DNA from 2 places in the Micromonospora sp. NPDC049282 genome. Region 2 is predicted to be linked to the other one. Evidence: predicted binding sites of a transcription regulator. Region 2 holds the regulator's gene; the other holds the start of a gene.
What was found. The regulator HspR, encoded in region 2, represses chaperone genes until heat shock. The targets are predictions, from matches to a motif close to TTGAGTNNNNNNNACTCAA.

Region 1: a site for HspR is predicted at 6,999-7,017, ahead of lon (endopeptidase La). Genes of this name have one in related genera too.

What each region holds. Positions count from the first base shown of each region.
Region 1 covers NZ_JBICSL010000002.1:234,587-243,659, forward strand. Annotated here, with positions in the region: gene ACGFI2_RS04910 (response regulator) at 19-624, opposite strand; gene ACGFI2_RS04915 (sensor histidine kinase) at 621-1,763, opposite strand; gene ACGFI2_RS04920 (hypothetical protein) at 1,895-2,722, shown strand; gene ACGFI2_RS04925 (DEAD/DEAH box helicase) at 2,820-4,580, shown strand; gene lon (endopeptidase La) at 4,640-6,976, opposite strand; gene ACGFI2_RS04935 (Lsr2 family protein) at 7,219-7,566, shown strand; gene ACGFI2_RS04940 (hypothetical protein) at 7,749-9,041, opposite strand.
Region 2 covers NZ_JBICSL010000006.1:189,101-198,173, reverse strand. Annotated here, with positions in the region: gene ACGFI2_RS13590 (ABC transporter) at 1-877, opposite strand, end outside; gene dnaK (molecular chaperone DnaK) at 1,089-2,960, shown strand; gene grpE (nucleotide exchange factor GrpE) at 3,009-3,761, shown strand; gene dnaJ (molecular chaperone DnaJ) at 3,841-5,031, shown strand; gene ACGFI2_RS13570 (heat shock protein transcriptional repressor HspR) at 5,056-5,496, shown strand; gene ACGFI2_RS13565 (hypothetical protein) at 5,762-5,968, shown strand; gene ACGFI2_RS13560 (hypothetical protein) at 6,177-6,605, opposite strand; gene ACGFI2_RS13555 (cation:proton antiporter) at 6,775-7,986, opposite strand; gene ACGFI2_RS13550 (cation:proton antiporter regulatory subunit) at 7,992-8,492, opposite strand; gene clpB (ATP-dependent chaperone ClpB) at 8,697-9,073, shown strand, end outside.

The sequences.
Region 1 (9,073 bases), on a different contig from region 2:
GGGCGCCGGCGGGCGCGTTCAGAGCCAGCCGGCCTCGCGGGCCCGCCGGACGGCCTCGGCCCGATCGGCGGCCCCGAGCTTCTGCACGCAGGCGCTCAGGTGGTTGCGGACGGTCCCGGCGGCCAGGTGGGTCCGCCGCGCGATCACCGCGACCGGGGTGCCGAGCTCGGCCAGCCGGAGGGTCTCCAGCTCACGCGGGGTCAACGGGCACTCGGGCAGGGTCAACGCGTCGGCGGCGAGCGTCGGGTCGACGTAGCGCGCGCCGGAGTGCACCCGCCGGATCACGTCGGCCAGCGCCCCACCGGGGGCGCCCTTGGCGAGGAACCCGCGCGCCCCGGCGGTCAGCGCCGGCCGGAGCTGGGCGGGGCGCGCGTGTCCGGTCAGGATCACCGGCGCGCAGCCGGGCAGCAGCCGGCTCAGTTCGGCGGCGACCTCGACCCCGCCGGGCGGCGGCATCTCCAGGTCCAGCACGGCCACGTCCGGGCGGTGGGCCAACGCCGCGGCCAGCGCGGCGCGCCCGTCCGCGGCGTGCGCCACCACGTCGATATCCGGCTCGAGGTCGAGCAGCGCGGCCAGCGCGAGCCGGATCAGCTCCTCGTCGTCGGCGAGCAGCACCCGGATCACGGCGTCACCGGCACGGTCGCGACCAGGCTGAACACGCCGTCCTCGGCGGACGCCCGGACCCGGCCGCCGGACGGGGCGAGCCGGTCGGCGAGGCCGCGCAGGCCACCGCTGAACCCGTCCGGGCCGAGGCCACCGGCGCCGTCGTTGCGTACGGTCAACGTCACCAGGCCATCGTCCCGGGTGATCTCGATCCGGCACCAGCCGGCCCGGCTGTGGCGCAGCACGTTCGTGCCGGCCTCCCGCAGCACGGCGGCCAGGTCGGCGGCGACCGGGGCGGGCAGCTCACCCACCGGCGGCTCGACCGTGCAGCGCACCCCGCTGGAACGCAGCACCTCCCCCACCGCCGCCGCCTGCTCGGCCAGGTCGACGGCGCGGTAACCGTGCACGGCCGCGCGTACCCGGGTCAACGCCGACGCGGCGAGCCGCCGCGCCTCGGCCGCCTCCCGGCCGGCCCGGGCGCCGTCCACCGGCGCCAGCCGTTCCGCCAGCTCGGCCTTCAACGCGATCACGGTGAGGTCGTGCCCGAGGAGGTCGTGCACGTCGCGGGCGAAGCGCAGCCGCTCCTCGGCCGCGGCGAGCCGAACCCGGGCCGCCTGCCCCTGCCGGGCCTCGACCAGCAGGTCCCAGAACCACACCTGGACCCAGGTGAGCAACGCGATCCCGGCGCCCACCGCACCGGTGACCAGCAGCGCCGCGGGCAGCGGTCCACCGGTCGCCGCGGTGACGCCGGCGGCGGCGGCGAGCACCCCGACCCCCGTGGCCGCCGCCGCCGCCGGCCGGAACAGCAACGGCGTCATGCCGACCAGCGACGCGCCGAGCCAGGCCCAGGTGGGCCAGGCGCCGGCCGCCACCGGGCCGAGCAGCGGCAGGCTGAGCAGCGCGGCCACCGCCAGCGCGAGGTGCCGGCGGCGACGGGCCCGGGCGCCGAGCCACGGCGTGACCGCGGCGTGCAGCACCGCCACCTGGGCCACCGTGAAGCCGGCCAGCGCGACCGCGCCGAGCGCCACCCGCACCGGATCCGGCTCCCGGGTCAGGCCGACGGCGGGCAGCAGCACCGTGGTCCACACGTTCGTGGCCAGCGACAGCAGGGTGATCCGCCGGGCCCGGCGCATCCGGTGGTCCACCGCGTCGACCGTCATGCCCGCCGATCCTAGGTCCCGGGCGCGACGGGCGGCCCGGCGGAATGTCACGGCCGATCCGTGCGTCGCGCACGGTTTCCCGGTGACGGACGCGCCTGTTTCCGCGCGCCCGGGCCCGGCAGGGTCGGGGCATGACGGAGATGACGATGGACGTACCCCGGTCGCGGGCCGGGTGGACGCGGACCCGGCACCTGGCCGGGATGGTCGTGGCGATGGTGGCCGGCATGGTGCTGCTCGGCCCGTTGTGGCAGGCGGGCGGGCAGGCGCTCGGTGGCGCGGGCGTGCTGGCCCGGGCGGACGTCGCCGCGCTGGTCATGGCGACGGACATGTCCCTGGGCATGGTCGCCTGGATGTGGCACCGCGGTGACGGGTGGGCCGCCACCGCGGAGATGACGGCGGCCATGTTCGTGCCGTTCCTCCTGCTCCTCCCGCCCTGGTGGGCCGGCCTGGTCGGCGATCACACGCTGATGCTCGGCGGCCACCTGCTGATGGTCCCGGCGATGGTGCTGGTGGCGCTGCGGCACCAGCACGCGCCCGGCGTCACCCCGCGCCGGCATCCGGTGGCGGCGGCCGTGGCGCGACGCTGGCCGGCCGCTCTGGCGCTGCTCGTGACGGCCGACATGTGGTTCGCGCCGACCGTGGTCCCGCCCTGGACGTTGCTGGTGCTTCCGGCCGGTTACCTGTTCCTCGGCACCTGGCGGCGGCAGTGGGCCGACCGGCGGCAGCTCGCGGTCCAGCTGGCCGGGCTGGCCGGCTGGGGCGGTCTCGCCGCCGTGGCTGCCGCCGCGCCGGCGGGCGTCGCCGGTGTGCTGGTCGGTCTGGGGTGGCTCGGCCACGCCGGCTGGGACGCCTGGCAGCACCGGGCCGCCCGGGTGGTGCCCCAGGCGTACGCGCAGTGGTGCGGCGTGCTGGACGTGGCGGTCGGGACCACCACGCTGCTGGCCGTCCTGTCCCGGTGACCCGGCCGGGGCACCGGAGGGGACGGCCCGGGTGGCGCGGCGAACGTTTGCGCCGGTCGCCGCGACCCGCGTCCGGCCGTGATGAAAGGCTTGCCACATGAGCGCCGCACCGACCCCGACCGACCCCACCGCCCCCGCCGACGCCGAGGACACCCCCGCCTTCGCGGATCTCGGGCTGCGCGCCGAACTGCTGGGGGCGCTGTCCGCCCTCGGTTACGAGGAGCCGACCCCGATCCAGAACGAGGCCATCCCGCCGCTGCTGGCCGGCCGGGACCTGCTCGGACAGGCGGCGACCGGCACCGGCAAGACCGCCGCGTTCGCGCTGCCGCTGCTGCAGCGGATGCCCGTGGGGCGTCCGGACGGTGAACCGGTGTCGCTGGTGCTGGTGCCGACCCGGGAGCTGGCCGTGCAGGTCTCCGAGGCGTTCCACCGCTACGGCAAGGATCTGGGCGCCCGGGTGCTGCCGATCTACGGCGGCCAGCCGATCGGCCGGCAGCTGCGCGCCCTCGACCACGGGGTCGACGTGGTGGTGGCGACGCCCGGGCGCGCGCTCGACCACATCGCCCGCGGCACGCTGCGGCTGGGCTCGTTGGCCACCGTGGTGCTGGACGAGGCGGACGAGATGCTCGACATGGGCTTCGCCGAGGACATCGAGGCGATCCTGGAGCACGCCCCCGAGGGCCGGCAGACGGTGCTCTTCTCGGCCACCATGCCGGCCCGGATCGACGGCCTGGCCCGCCAGCACCTGACCGACCCGGTCCGCATCCGGATCGAGCGCGAACGCCCGGTCGCCGGGGCGGCGCCGAAGGTGCGGCAGAGCGCCTACCTGGTGGCCCGGGCGCACAAGCCGGCCGCGCTGGGCCGGGTGCTGGACATCGAGTCGCCCACCGCGGCGATCGTGTTCTGCCGCAGCCGGGAGGAGGTGGACCGGCTCACCGAGACGATGAACGGCCGGGGCTACCGGGCCGAGGCGCTGCACGGCGGGATGAGCCAGGAGCAGCGGGACCGGGTGATGGGTCGGCTGCGCGGCGGCACCGCCGACCTGCTGGTCGCCACCGACGTGGCGGCCCGAGGGCTGGACGTCGAGCAGCTCACCCACGTGGTGAACTACGACGTCCCGTCGGCGCCGGAGGCGTACGTGCACCGGATCGGCCGGGTGGGCCGGGCCGGGCGCGAGGGGGTGGCGATCACCCTGGCCGAGCCGCGCGAGCACCGGATGCTCAAGACGATCGAGCGGGTCACCGGCCAGCGGATCACCATCGACAAGATCCCGACGGTCGCCGACCTGCGGACCCGGCGGTTCGAACTGACCCAGGCCGCGGTGCGGGAGGCCCTGCTCGAGGACGACCTGGAGCCGTTCCGGGCGGTCGTCGAGTCGCTGACCGACGAGTTCGACCTGATGGAGGTCGCGCTCGCCGCGGTCCGGCTGGCGCACGAGGCCACGCTGCCCGGCACCGCCGACGAGGAGGAGATCCCGCAGGTCGCCGTCCGCGCGAACCGGGAGGGACGGCCCGGGACCGACAGCCGGGACCGGCGCGGCGCGGTCCGCTCGCGCGCCGCCGGCACCACGCAGGTCTTCATCGGCCTGGGCCGGCGGGCCGGGGTACGTCCGCAGGACCTGGTCGGCGCGATCACCGGGGAGACCCGGGCCAGCGGTCGGGACATCGGCTCGATCGAGATCGCGGACCGGTTCTCGCTTGTCGAGGTGCCGCAGGGGCTGGCCGACGAGGTGATCGCAGGGCTGCGCGGCAGCACCATCAAGGGCCGCAAGGCGACCGTCCGGCGCGACCGGGACGGCGAGGGCGACGGGGGCGGCGAGCGCCGCTTCGACGGCCGGGACCGGCGCGACCGCCGGTAGCAGCGCCGACCGCGCCCGGACGGTGGTCGATCCGGGCGCGGTGACGTGCGGCGATCAGGTCAGGCCGCGGCGAGCGGCTGGCCCCCGAGGCTCTGCGCGTCCACCTCGGCCGGCCGCAGCGCCAGCGCGAGCACGTCGGCGACGTCGGCGAGGGTGTGCACGGTGAGTGCCTCCCGGACCTCGGCGGGCAGGTCGTCCAGGTCCGGCTCGTTGCGCTTCGGGATGATCACCTCGGCCAGGCCGGCCCGGTGCGCGGCGAGCAGCTTCTGCTTCACGCCGCCGATGGGCAGCACCCGGCCGGAGAGCGTCACCTCGCCGGTCATCCCGAACTCGGGCCGGACCGGCCGGCCGGTGACCAGGGACGCCAGCGCGGTCACCATGGTGATGCCGGCGCTCGGACCGTCCTTGGGCACCGCGCCCGCCGGCACGTGCAGGTGGATCCGGCGCCCGGCGAGGGCGTTCGGGTCCAGGCCGTACCGCCGCCCGTTGGCGCGCAGGTACGACCACGCGATGTGCGCCGACTCCTTCATGACGTCGCCGAGCTGGCCGGTGAGGGTCAGCCCCGGCTCGCCCTCCATGCCGGTGGCCTCGATGAACAGCACGTCGCCACCGGCGCCGGTGACGGCCAGGCCGGTCGCCACGCCGGGCACCGCCGTCCGCTCGGCCGACTCCGGGGTGAACTTCGGCCGGCCCAGGTAGCGGGCCAGGCCACCGGCGTCGACGCGTACCGGCGCGGGCTCGGTGGCCAGCGCGACGGCCACCTTGCGCAGGATCTTGGCGAGCGCCCGTTCGAGCTGCCGGACCCCGGCCTCCCGGGTGTACTCCCCGGCGATCAGCGCCAGCGCCTCGTCGGCGACGGTCACCTCCTCGGCGGTCAGCCCGGCCCGCTCCCGCTGCCGGGGCAGCAGGTGGTCGCGGGCGATGGCCACCTTCTCGTCCTCGGTGTAGCCGTCCAGCGTCACCAGCTCCATCCGGTCCAGCAGCGGGCCGGGCACGGTCTCCACCACGTTGGCGGTGGCCAGGAAGAGCACGTCGGACAGGTCGAGGTCGACCTCGAGGTAGTGGTCGCGGAAGGTGTGGTTCTGCGCCGGGTCGAGCACCTCCAGCAGGGCCGCGGCCGGGTCGCCGGAGTAACCGACGGCCAGCTTGTCGACCTCGTCGAGGAGCACGACCGGGTTCATCGAGCCGGCCTCGCGCAGCGCCCGCACGATCCGGCCGGGCAGCGCGCCGACGTAGGTGCGCCGGTGGCCCCGGATCTCCGCCTCGTCGCGTACCCCGCCGAGGGAGACCCGGACGAAGTTTCGCCCGAGCGCCCGGGCGACCGACTCGCCGAGACTGGTCTTGCCGACGCCGGGCGGGCCCGCCAGGGCGAGCACCGCGCCGGAGCCGCGCCCCCCGACCACGCCCAGGTTGCGCTCCGCGCGGCGGTTGCGCACCGCGAGGTACTCCAGGATGCGGTCCTTCACGTCGGCCAGACCGGCGTGGTCGGCGTCGAGCACGGCCCGCGCCGCGGCCAGGTCGGTGTTGTCCTCGGTACGCGTGTTCCACGGCATCTCGAGGACCGTGTCCAGCCAGGTACGGATCCAACCCGCCTCGGGTGAGGCGTCGCTGGCCCGTTCCAGCTTGCCGACCTCGCGCGTCGCCGCCTCGCGGACGTTGTCCGGCAGGTCGGCGGACTCGACCCGCGCCCGGTAGTCGGCGGAGCCGTCCGGCTCGTCCTCGCCGAGTTCCTTGCGGATCGCGGCGAGCTGCTGCCGGAGCAGGAACTCGCGCTGGGACTTCTCCAGCCCTTCGCGGACGTCGCTGTTGATCTGCTCGGTGACCTCCTGTTCGGCCAGGTGCTCCTTCACCCAGCCGACCAGCAGCTCCAGCCGGGCGGTGACGTCCGGCGCGGCGAGCAGCTCGGTCTTCTGCGCCAGGCTGAGCCAGGGCGCGTAGCCGGCCGAGTCGGCCAGCTCGGAGAGGTCGGTCATCCGCTCCATCGCGTCGATGACCTGCCAGGCGCCGCGCTGCTGGAGCACCGAGGTGGTCAGCGCCCGGTACTCGCGGGCCAGTTCCCGGGCTCGGCCGGCGGGGGCGGGCTCGTCGAGGGCGGTCGCCTCGACCCAGAGGGCGGCGCCGGGGCCGGGCACGCCGGAGCCGATACGGGCGCGGGCGAGGCCACGGACCACGGCCGCCGGCTCACCGCTGGGCAGCCGGCCCACCTTCTCGATGGTCGCGACCACGCCGACCGAGCCGTACTCGCCGTCGATGCGGGGCACGGCCAGCAGCTTCTTGTCGCCGGTCGCGCGGGCCGCGTCGACCGCGGCCTGGGTGGTCGGGTCGAGGGTCACCGGGATGACCATCCCGGGCAGCAGGACGGCGTCGGTCAGGGGAAGTACCGGAAGAGTTGCCATCGAACACCTGCCATCACGTTGGTTGAGCGTGTCTGACTCAAGTAACAAACCGTGCCCCTTGTTCCAGTCTGTGACTCAGGACACTCGCCCGGCGCGAACGCCACGCCACGACCCGCGCCGGCCTTTTGCCGGCCGCCGATTTCGCGACCCGCCGAATGGAACGGGGCGGGTATTGTTGCGAAATTACCGCCAGGTAGGTCAAACTCTTAGCCACACCCCGCCCGACACAGGGAGTAATGGCGATGGCAAGGAAAGTAATCACCGTTCTGACCGACGACCTCGACGGCGGAAAGGCCGATCGGACCGTCGAGTTCAGCCTGGACGGCGTGGCGTACACGATCGACGTCTCCGACGAGAACGCGGGCGTCCTGCGTAAGGCCCTGGACCCCTACATCAGCGCTGGCCGGCGCATCGGTCGCGGCCCCGTCGACGCCGGCCGCACGACCCGTCGCGCCGCCCGGCCGAGCACCTCCGGAATGGACCGCGAGCAGAACCGCGCCATCCGCGAATGGGCCGCCAAGAACGGCTACGAGATTTCCGAGCGTGGGCGCATCCCGGTCTCGGTGGTGGAGGCGTACAAGAACCGCTGAGCTCCCGGTTCACCGTCGGGCACCCCGGGGTCACGCCGAGAAATCGGTGTGGCCCCGGTCGAGTTTTGCCCGGTCGACAAATTTCGCGGGGCGGGAACAGGACGGCACCAATTTTCCCGCACCGCGAACGGCCGGAGCCGCCCGAGGTCGTCCCCCGGGCGGCTCCGGCCGTCGTCGTACGGTCAGTTGACCTGGATGCGCACCACGTCGATGGCCGGGGTCTGGTTGGCCCGCTCCATCATCGGGATCCGGTGCGAGCCGTCACCGGCCCAGACCGAGCACTGGGCCAGGCCCGAGTCCGGCAGGCCCGGAATCTGGATCAGCACGTCGTCCGGCTCGTTTCCGCCCCCGCCGTCCTCGGTGGCGACGAAGAAGGCGGGCACGTCCTGCGGGTTCGGGGGCTGGCGGGTGCTGCCGAGCATCCGGCACGCGGTGTGGAAGTGACCGCGGACCAGGCCCTGGTCGTTGAGCAGCGAACTCTCGATGTAGTAGCCACCCTGCCCGGCGGCGAGGAAGCGGTCCCGCACCAGGTTCTTGGTGGTGACCCGGAGGGTGAACGGCTGGTTGCGCTGCACCTGGTTCGGGAACTCGGTGATCAGCAGCGACGGGTTGTTCGCCGCGGCGCCGACCTCACCGAAGGAGGTGCTCACGCACCGGTTGCCGTTCTGGAAGCCGTTGTGCGCCTCCAGCTGGCTATTGGTGCAGTCCTTGGCCAGCGCCTGCAGGCCGCCGCCGGTCTGGCCGCCGCCATTGTTGCCGCCGGTCTGACCGCCATTGTTGCCGCCGGTCTGACCACCGTTGTTGCCGCCGGTCTGACCACCGTTGTTGCCGCCGGTCTGACCGCCGTTGTTGCCGCCGTTCTGCGCGTTGTCGGCGAGGGCGCACTGGGCGAGCTTGTCCAGGCCCTGCGGGCGCTGGCCGCCACGACCGATGGCCGTGGCGATCCGGTTGAGCGTGGCGGTCCGCTTGTCCGCGAGCGGACGGAGGATGGCGTTGTTGATGAAGTTGCCACCCTTGCGGCCGTCCGCCGCCAGCCGCCGGTTCGCCTCGGCGATCTGGGTGTCCAGCAGGGCCAGGTTACGGTCCACCTCGGCGCGGGCCCGGTCGGGCACCTGCGGCAGCTTGCTCTTGACGTCGGGGCAGGCCACGGTCGGCGTGCCGGCGCCGGCACCGCCCGCGTTCGTCTGCTGACACTCGGCCGCGGACATCTGGCCGTCACCCCAGTGGTTGCGAACCCAGCGACCGTTCTGCCAGGTCCGGGTGGTGCTGCCCTGGCCGCCCGGAGCAGTCGCCCCCGGGCTCGAGGCCACGCAGGACGCCGAGGCGGCACGGGTGGTCCTCCGCTGGTCCTGGGCGGACGAGATCTGGGTGACGGCGACAATGCCGCCGAAGACGGCGAGCGTGCCGACCACGGCCAGCACCCGCTTGCTCCGCGCGTTACCGGATGACCGGCGCGCCCGTGTGGACCTGCGCATCGAATTGCTCTCCTTCTCGATCCGGTAGTTGA
Region 2 (9,073 bases):
CGCCGGCGAGCCGGGCGAACCACCCGCTCAGCGGGGCGGTCATCCGGTCGGGCAGCAGCCCCTGCCCGTCCACCCACGTCTCCGGCAGCACGAACAGCGGCGCGGCGCCCAGTTCCTGGCTGGCCAGCATCTGCGACAGGTGGGCGGCGATCTCGTCGGCCGCCTCGGGCGGGACCCGGTCGAGCACCATCGCCACGGCGGTGCCCCGGGCCCGGGCGCTGCGCAGCAGCTCCCAGGGGACCGCGTCGGCGTACCGCGCGGCGGTGGTGACGAACAGCCACAGGTCGGCGGCGGCGAGCAGTTGCCCGGCGAGCGCCCGGTTGGCGTCGACCACGGAGTCGATGTCGGGGGCGTCGAGGAAGGCCAGGCCGGGCGGCAGCGCCGGCGCGGTGACCAGTTGCAGGGTGCCGGGGTGCTCGCTCGGATCGTTGGTGCGGGTCAGGCCGGGCAGCAGCTCGCCCTGGCGGAACCAGGCGGCGTCGGCGGGGTTGCAGACCAGCACCGGGGAGCGGGTGGTCGGGCGGAGCACGCCGGCCGCGCTGACCCGCGCCTGGACCAGGCTGTTGACCAACGTCGACTTGCCGGCGCCGGTCGAGCCGCCGACCACCACGAGCAGCGGGGCGTCGAGCCGGGCCAGCCGCGGCAGCAGATAGTCGTCGAGCTGGTCGGTGAGGCTGCGGGCGGCCTGCCGGGCCGACTCGGCCGAGGGCAGCGTCAGCGGGAAGCGAGCCGTGTCGATCGCGGACCGCAGGCCGGCGAGCGCGGCGGGCAGGCCCGCGGCGTCTCCGCCGGGCTGGTTCTCGCCGTGGGTGGTTCCGGTGCGGGCTGCGACGGCGGGCGCGCCGGCACGGGTGGCGGGATCGCCATGCGTCGTCACCGCTAAAGCGTGCCCGACCGACGCAAGGTAAGACAACCGGACGGTAATAACGGTCAGGTTGCGCCGAGTCGGCTCAACCTCGACTTGCGGTTTGCCGAGGGCGTGGCACTATTGAGTCAAGTTCACTCAACTTGTGGTGCGGTCGCCTCCGGGTGACCCCGCCGGGCAGGTCGTCTGACCTGCTCAACCGTTACGAAGCGAGGAAGCGAACATGGCACGTGCGGTCGGCATCGACCTCGGCACGACGAACTCCTGCGTCAGCGTTCTCGAGGGCGGTGAGCCCACCGTCATCGCCAACGCCGAGGGCTCGCGTACGACTCCCTCGATCGTCGCGTTCGCCCGCAACGGCGAGGTGCTCGTCGGTGAGGTCGCCAAGCGCCAGGCGGTGACCAACCCCGACCGGACCATCCGCTCGGTCAAGCGGGAGATCGGCACCAACTGGACCGTCGACATCGACGGCAAGAAGTACACCCCGCAGGAGATCTCCGCCCGGACGCTGATGAAGCTCAAGCGGGACGCCGAGGCGTACCTGGGCGAGCAGATCGCCGACGCGGTCATCACCGTCCCGGCCTACTTCAACGACGGGCAGCGCCAGGCCACCAAGGAGGCCGGTGAGATCGCCGGCTTCAACGTGCTGCGGATCGTGAACGAGCCGACCGCGGCCGCCCTGGCGTACGGCCTGGACAAGGGCTCCAAGGAGCAGACCGTCCTGGTCTTCGACCTCGGTGGCGGCACCTTCGACGTGTCGCTGCTGGAGCTGGCCGAGGGCGTGGTCGAGGTCAAGTCGACCAGCGGTGACAACCAGCTCGGCGGTGACGACTGGGACCAGCGGGTCATCGACCACCTGGTGAAGACGTTCCGCGGCGAGCACGGCATCGACCTCTCGCAGGACAAGATGGCGCTGCAGCGGCTCAAGGAGGCGGCCGAGAAGGCCAAGATCGAGCTGTCCGCGGCCACCACCAGCAACATCAACCTGCCGTACATCACCGCCGGCTCGGCCGGCCCGCTGCACCTCGACGTGACGCTGAGCCGCGCCGAGTTCCAGCGTATGACGCAGGACCTGCTGGACCGCTGCAAGGGCCCGTTCGAGCAGGCCGTCAAGGACGCCGGGATCAAGGTCTCCGACGTCGACCACGTCATCCTGGTCGGCGGCTCGACCCGGATGCCGGCGGTCACCGACCTGGTCAACCAGCTCACCGGCCGCGACCCGAACAAGGGCGTCAACCCGGACGAGGTCGTCGCCGTCGGCGCCGCCCTCCAGGCCGGCGTGCTCAAGGGCGAGGTCAAGGACGTCCTGCTGCTCGACGTGACCCCGCTGAGCCTGGGCATCGAGACCAAGGGCGGCATCTTCACCAAGCTCATCGAGCGCAACACCACCATCCCGACCAAGCGCTCCGAGGTCTTCACCACGGCCGACGACAACCAGCCGTCGGTGCTGATCCAGGTGTTCCAGGGCGAGCGCGAGATCGCGGCCTACAACAAGAAGCTCGGCACCTTCGAGCTGACCGGCCTCCCGCCGGCGCCGCGCGGCGTGCCGCAGATCGAGGTCACGTTCGACATCGACGCCAACGGCATCGTCAACGTGCACGCCAAGGACCTGGGCACCGGCAAGGAGCAGAAGATGACGATCACCGGCGGCTCCTCGCTGCCGAAGGACGACATCGAGCGCATGCGCCGGGACGCCGAGGAGCACGCCGACGAGGACAAGCGCCGCCGCGAGGAGGCGGAGACCCGCAACGTCGCCGAGGCGCTCCAGTGGCAGACCGAGAAGTTCCTCGCCGAGAGCGGCGACAAGCTGCCGAGTGAGAACCGTGACCAGCTCAACGAGGCGCTCGGCGAGCTGCGCAGCGCCCTCGGCGGGCAGGACATCGACAAGATCAAGGCCGCGCACGAGAAGCTGGCCCAGGTCTCCCAGCAGGCCGGTTCGCTGCTCTACGCCCAGCAGCAGGAGGGCGAGCCGGGTGCCCAGGGCGCTCCGGGCGCCGGTGCGGCCGGCGCGGGCGCCGGGGCGACCGGTGGCCCGCAGGCCGGTGGCGCCGACGACGTGGTCGACGCGGAGATCGTGGACGAGGACAAGAAGTGACCTTCGGTCCCGGACACGACTCGCACGGCAGAGGGATGAGGTAACCGCATGACGGACAAGCCACGAGCGGCCGACCCGGGCTCCACCGGGTCGGCGCCGGGTGGCTCCGCGGGCGCCGGCAAGGATGCCGGCGACGAACCGCGGGTCGTCATCCGCGACAAGCGCAAGCTCGGCAAGGTGACCGAGGAGCCGGCGAACGACGCCTCGGCGGCCGACGCCGCCGCCGACGCGCCCGCCGAAGGGCTGGTCGAGGAGACCGAGGTCGTGGTCGACGAGATCGTCGGCGAGGCCGAGGTCTCCGGGCCGCCCGTGGTCGACTCGCCCGCCGAGCCGAGCGGGGAAACCGGCGGTACGACGGCCCCGCTCGGCGCCGAACTGGAGTCGCTCCGCTCCGACCTGGAGGAGCGCACCCGCGACCTCCAGCGGGTCTCGGCGGAGTACGCCAACTACCGCAAGCGGGTCGACCGTGACCGCAACCTGGTCCAGGAGCAGGCGACCGGCGGGGTGCTCACCGCGTTGCTGCCGATCCTCGACGACCTGGACCGGGCCCGCGAGCACGGCGACCTGGTGGGCCCGTTCGGCAGCGTGGCCGAGCAGCTCACCGGGGCGCTGGGCAAGTTCGGCCTGACCGCGTTCGGCGAGCAGGGCGACCCGTTCGACCCGACCCGGCACGAGGCGGTGGCCCACCAGACCTCCGCCGACGTGACCGAGCCGACCTGCGTGCAGGTCATGCGCCGGGGCTACCAGCTCGGCGAGCGCCTGCTGCGGCCGGCCCTGGTCGCGGTCGCGGACCCGGAGTAGTGCCGACCCGTGACGTCCCGCCCGCCCCTGCCGGGCGGGCGGGACGACCGGGATTCGACCCGTGGAAGGGGGTGGACCGGTGAGTTCCAAGGACTGGCTCGAGAAGGACTACTACGCCGCGTTGGGCGTGGACAAGTCCGCCTCCTCGGACGACATCAAGAAGTCGTACCGGAAATTGGCCCGGGAGTCGCACCCGGACCACAACCCCGGTGACAGCGGGGCCGAGGAGCGGTTCAAGACCGTCTCCGAGGCGTACGCGGTGCTCGGCGACGAGAAGAAGCGGCGCGAGTACGACGAGATGCGGTCGCTGTTCGGCTCGGGCGCCTTCCGGCGCAACGCCCGGGGCGCGGGTCAGCCGGGCGGCGCGCCGTTCGACGTCTCCGACCTGTTCGGCGGCGGTGGCGGCGGCGGTGGCGACAACCGGTTCGGTGGGGGCGGCTTCACCGACCTGTTCAGCACGATCTTCTCCGGCGGGGGTGGCGCCGGCGGCCCGGCCCGCCCGCGTGGCCCGGCCCGGGGTCGGAACGTCGAGGCCGAGGTGGCCCTCGACTTCTCCGACGCGGTCCGCGGCGTCACGCTGCCGCTGACCCTGCGCGCGCCCGGGGTGTGCGACACCTGCCACGGCAACGGCGCGAAGCCGGGCACCCAGCCGGTGGCCTGCCCGGTCTGCCACGGCGCCGGGGTCACCACCCGCAACCAGGGGTCGTTCAGCTTCTCCGAGCCGTGCCGCAACTGCCAGGGCGTCGGCACGGTCGTCGAGGAGAAGTGCCCGGAGTGCCACGGCACCGGCGGGGTCACCAAGACCCGCACGTTGAACGTGCGCTTCCCGGCCGGGGTGGCCGACGGCCAGCGGATCCGGCTGGCCGGTCGGGGCGAGCCCGGCGAGCGGGGCGGCCCGGCCGGAGATCTGTTCGTGCACGTGAAGGTCCGCCCGGACGAGCTGTTCGGGCGCACCGGGGACGATCTCACCCTGAACGTCCCGATCACGTACGCCGAGGCCGTGCTCGGCACCGACCTGCGGGTTCCGACCCTGGACGGCACCGTGACCCTGCGGGTGCCACCGGGTACTCCCGCCGGACGGGTGCTGCGGGCCCGGGGCAAGGGCGTCGTACGCAAGGACGGCCGCGCCGGCGACCTGCTGGTCACGCTCGACGTGGTGGTCCCGGCGACGGTGTCGGACGAGGCGCGGGCGGCGCTGGAGACCTTCGCGGCGCAGACCCCGCCCGCCGCGCGGGAACATCTCGAAGCGCGGGTACGTCGATTCAGTTGACGGCGGCAGCGGAGGTGAGCGGGCATGTCGGAGGAGTACGTCGGGTCGGGTGACCCGGCCTACGAGGCCAAGATCTTGATGATCTCGGTGGCCGCGCGGATGGCGGGCATGCACCCCCAGACGCTGCGCCAGTACGACCGGTTGGGCCTGGTGCAGGCCGGCCGGGCGGCCGGCGGCGGCCGGCGGTACAGCGTCCGGGACGTGGTGCTGCTCCGCGAGGTGCAGCGCCTCAGCCAGGACGACGGGATCAACCTGGCCGGAGTCAAGCGGATCATCGGGCTGGAGCGGCTGCTGGAGGAGGCGCAGCAGCGGGTGGCCCGGCTGGAGGCGGAACTGGACGCCGCGTACCGGCGGATCGCCGAGCTGGAGTCGCTGGGCGGCTTCCCGCGCGGCGACCTCGTGCCGACCAACCGCACCTCCACCGCGCTCGTCGTCTGGCGTCCCCGCCGCACTCCCGACCGCTGACGCCCGCTGCTCGCGCTCGTCCGAAGGCCGGCACGCCCCGCTGCTCGGGGGCGGTGCCGGCCTTCGCATTCCTGCTGCCTCCGAGGCTGCACGGCTGGTGGGTGGACCGCCATCGGTGTCTGCGGGCCGTTGCGGGACACATGGTGTTCCACCCGTGGGTGCCGGCCGGAGGTTGGCGAAAGTGGGGCGCGGTGGGGGGCGGTCGACTACGCTTTCACTCAGGGATAAAAGCCCTGAAACGGAATCCGGGCTGGCGGGGGGAGCCATGGCGGAACCGGCGAAGTCAGTGGCGGAACGGGCCGAGGAACGCCTGGAAAAGGTGGCCGAGAACGTCAAGGAGCGATTCGACCGGGTCACCGAGGGCCGCTTCAGCGACAAGGTCAAGCAAGGACGCTTCGCCGACCAGACCGACCACGGGGTGGATCAGGCCAGGGACGACGAACGGCGCAAGAAGCAGGGCGGATCGACCTGATCATCCGCCGACGTGCGGGCCGGGACCCACGGGGGGTCCCGGCCCGCACGTCCGTGTGGTGCGGGCCGGGACGCGGAATGCCCGGGCGGGGGTCCCGGCCCGTTCGTCTTGATCGACACCGTATCGGCGAGGTGGTGGGGTAGCGCGGGTGTCGATACCGCCACCTCGGCGACGTGGAGTGGATCAAGGTGGGCGGGATCGGGCCGGCTCAGAGGCGGCGGTTCTCGCGAACCAGGCCGCCCTCGCACCAGTCCCGGTAGACGAAGAGGTCGGGGCGGGCGAGCAGGACCCGGCTGTTGTGCGCCCAGTTGCGCATCAGGTCGTCGCCGGCCCGCTCGGCGTGCTCGACCAGCTTCCGGAAGCGCCGCTTCGGGTGCGCCCGGAAGTTCGTCCGGATGCCGTCGGCGGCGTAGATGTAGAGGCAGTGCAGCGCGAACCGGCGGGCCGGGCAGTTCTGGTCCACGGCCAGGTCGAACAACGTCTGCACCAGGTGGTCACCGGCGACCAGCAGGTCCCAGTCCGGCGGCATGGAGGTCAGGGGCACCGAGTCCGGCTGGTAGGCCCAGGCCCGCAGTTCGGCGGGCGAGGGGTCGACCGGATTGGCAAAGCCGTGGAACGTCTCTTCCTGCACGCTCACCGGCCGACCTTCCGCATTCGCTGGCGGGGGCGCTGGCCGCCCCCAGATGCTGGCTGCTGGGGCGCCACGTTAACGCGGTTGGGTGGAGCAGTGGTAGACCTTCCCGGGATCAATTTGACAACCGTTGGCCGGGCCGGACCGCTGAGTCGCGGGTCCGGCCCGGCTGAGGTCAGTCGCCGACCCGTACCTGGGCCGCTGCCCGGGCGGCGGCGGCGCGTTGGCGCAGCCACTGCTTGAACCACGGCATGTCCGGCAGCCGGGCGAGCAGCGGACCGGTCACCACCGTGATCAACACGTATGCCGTGGCGAGCGCGGCCAGCTTGGGCTCCACCGGATAGACGGCCGAGACGGCCAGCCCGGCGATGACGATGGAGAATTCGCCGCGCGGGGTGAGCGCCAGGCCGGCCCGCCAGCGGCCGGGCTCGGCGATCCCGGCCCGGCGGGCGGCCAGGTAGCCGGTGGCCACCTTCGTCGCCATCGTCGTCACGGCCAGCAGCAGCGCGGGCAGCAGCACCGGCGGCATGTCCAGCGGGTTGGTGACCAGCCCGAAGAACACGAAGAAGACGGCGGCGAAGAGGTCCCGCAGGGGCGAGAGCAACTGGGTGGCATGGTGCGCGACCGGCCCGGACAGCGCGATGCCGACCAGGAACGCGCCGACCGCGGCGGAGACCTGGAGCTTGGCCGCGACGCCGGCGACCAGCAGGGTCAGGCCGAACACGCCGAGCAGGAGCGCCTCCGGATCCTTGGCGGAGAGCGCGGTGGAGATCAGGTGCCCGTACCGGATCGCCACGGCCAGCACCACGACCACGGTGAGCACCGCGACGGCGAGCGCGAAGCCGCCCTTGACCAGGCCGACCCCGGCGAGCAGCGCGGTGACCAGCGGCAGGTAGAGGGCCATCGCCAGGTCCTCGATCACGAGCACGGAGAGGATCACCGGGGTCTCCCGGTTACCGACCCGGCCCAGGTCGCCGAGCACCTTGGCGATCACGCCCGAGGACGACACCCAGGTGACACCGGCGAGCACCACGGCGGCGACCCAGCCCCAGCCGAGCAGCAACGCGAAGGCGAAACCGGGCAACGCGTTGAACACCGCGTCGATCAGGCCGGCCGGCGCCGCCGAGCGGAGGTTGCCCACCAGCTCGTTGGCGCTGTATTCGAGGCCGAGCATGACCAGCAGCAGGATCACGCCGATCTCCGCGCCGACCGCGAAGAACTCCTCGCTGGCGTTGAGCGGCAGCAGGCCGCCGTGCCCGAACGCGAGGCCGGCGAGCAGGTAGAGCGGGATGGGCGAGACACCGACGCGACGGCTGAGCCGACCGAGCAGACCGAGCAGGAGGAGCAGCGCCCCGACTTCGACGAGCAGGATTTGGGTTTCGTGCATACGCGTCAGCCGTCCGGATCGGTCTCGGCGAGGATCCCTGTCACGCCGTCGAGACCCTGGCGGGTGCCGACCACGACGACCACGTCGCCGGATTCGAACCGGAAGGTGGGGTCGGGCGAGACGTTCACCTCGCCCTGACGCAGCACGGCCACGATCGACGCGCTGGTCCGGGTGCGGGCCTTGGTGTCGCCGAGCCGCCGGCCGACGTACTTCGAGCCGGCCGGGATCACGATCTGCTCGGTCAGCAGCCCGGCGGCCTGCTCACGCAGGCCGGAGAGCTGACCCAGCATCAGCGACGCGCCGAGGATGTCGGCCAGCGCCTCCGCCTCGTCGTCGGTCAGCGGTATGTCGTGCTGACAGGAGTCGGGATCGTCCGGGTCGTAGAGGACCAGGTCGCGGCGGCCATTGCGATGGGAGACCACGCCGAGCCGGCGGCCGGATTCCGTCATGAGGTCATGACGTACGCCGATTCCCGGTAAGGCGGTCTGTTCGACACGTACTCGCACGCGGGTGAGGCTACCTCTGCGCCGCACGTGCTCCTCCCGGGGTCGAGCCACGGCCGGGTGCACCTGTTGTCGCCGGGGCGGCGACAGGTGCACCCGAACAGCGGCGACTGGACAGTGACCCGGGTCACACCGTAGGAGTTGAGCGGAATAGACTCAAGTCTGATTGTGTCGTTCCCAGTGGACACGCCGATCCCGGGGGAGCCCATGAACACCGAACGCCTCACCACCAAGAGCCGCGAGACCATCACCGGTGCCGTCGCGCTGGCGAACCAGCGCGGTCACGCCACCGTGGAGCCCTGGCACCTGCTGCTGTCACTGCTGGACACCGACGGCTCGACCGCCGCGGGCCTGCTGCGCGCCGTCGGGGCCGACCCGGCCGAGCTGCGCCGGGTCGCGCTGCGCGCGGTCGACGCGCTGCCCGCCGCGCGCGGGTCCAGCCTCGCCGAGCCGACCCTGGCCCGCGAGTTCGTCAACGCCATCGGCGCCGCCGAGCAGATCGCCCGGCCGCTGGGTGACGAGTACACCTCCACCGAGCACCTGCTGGCCGGGCTGGCCCGGGTCGGCGGCGCGGTCTCGGTCGC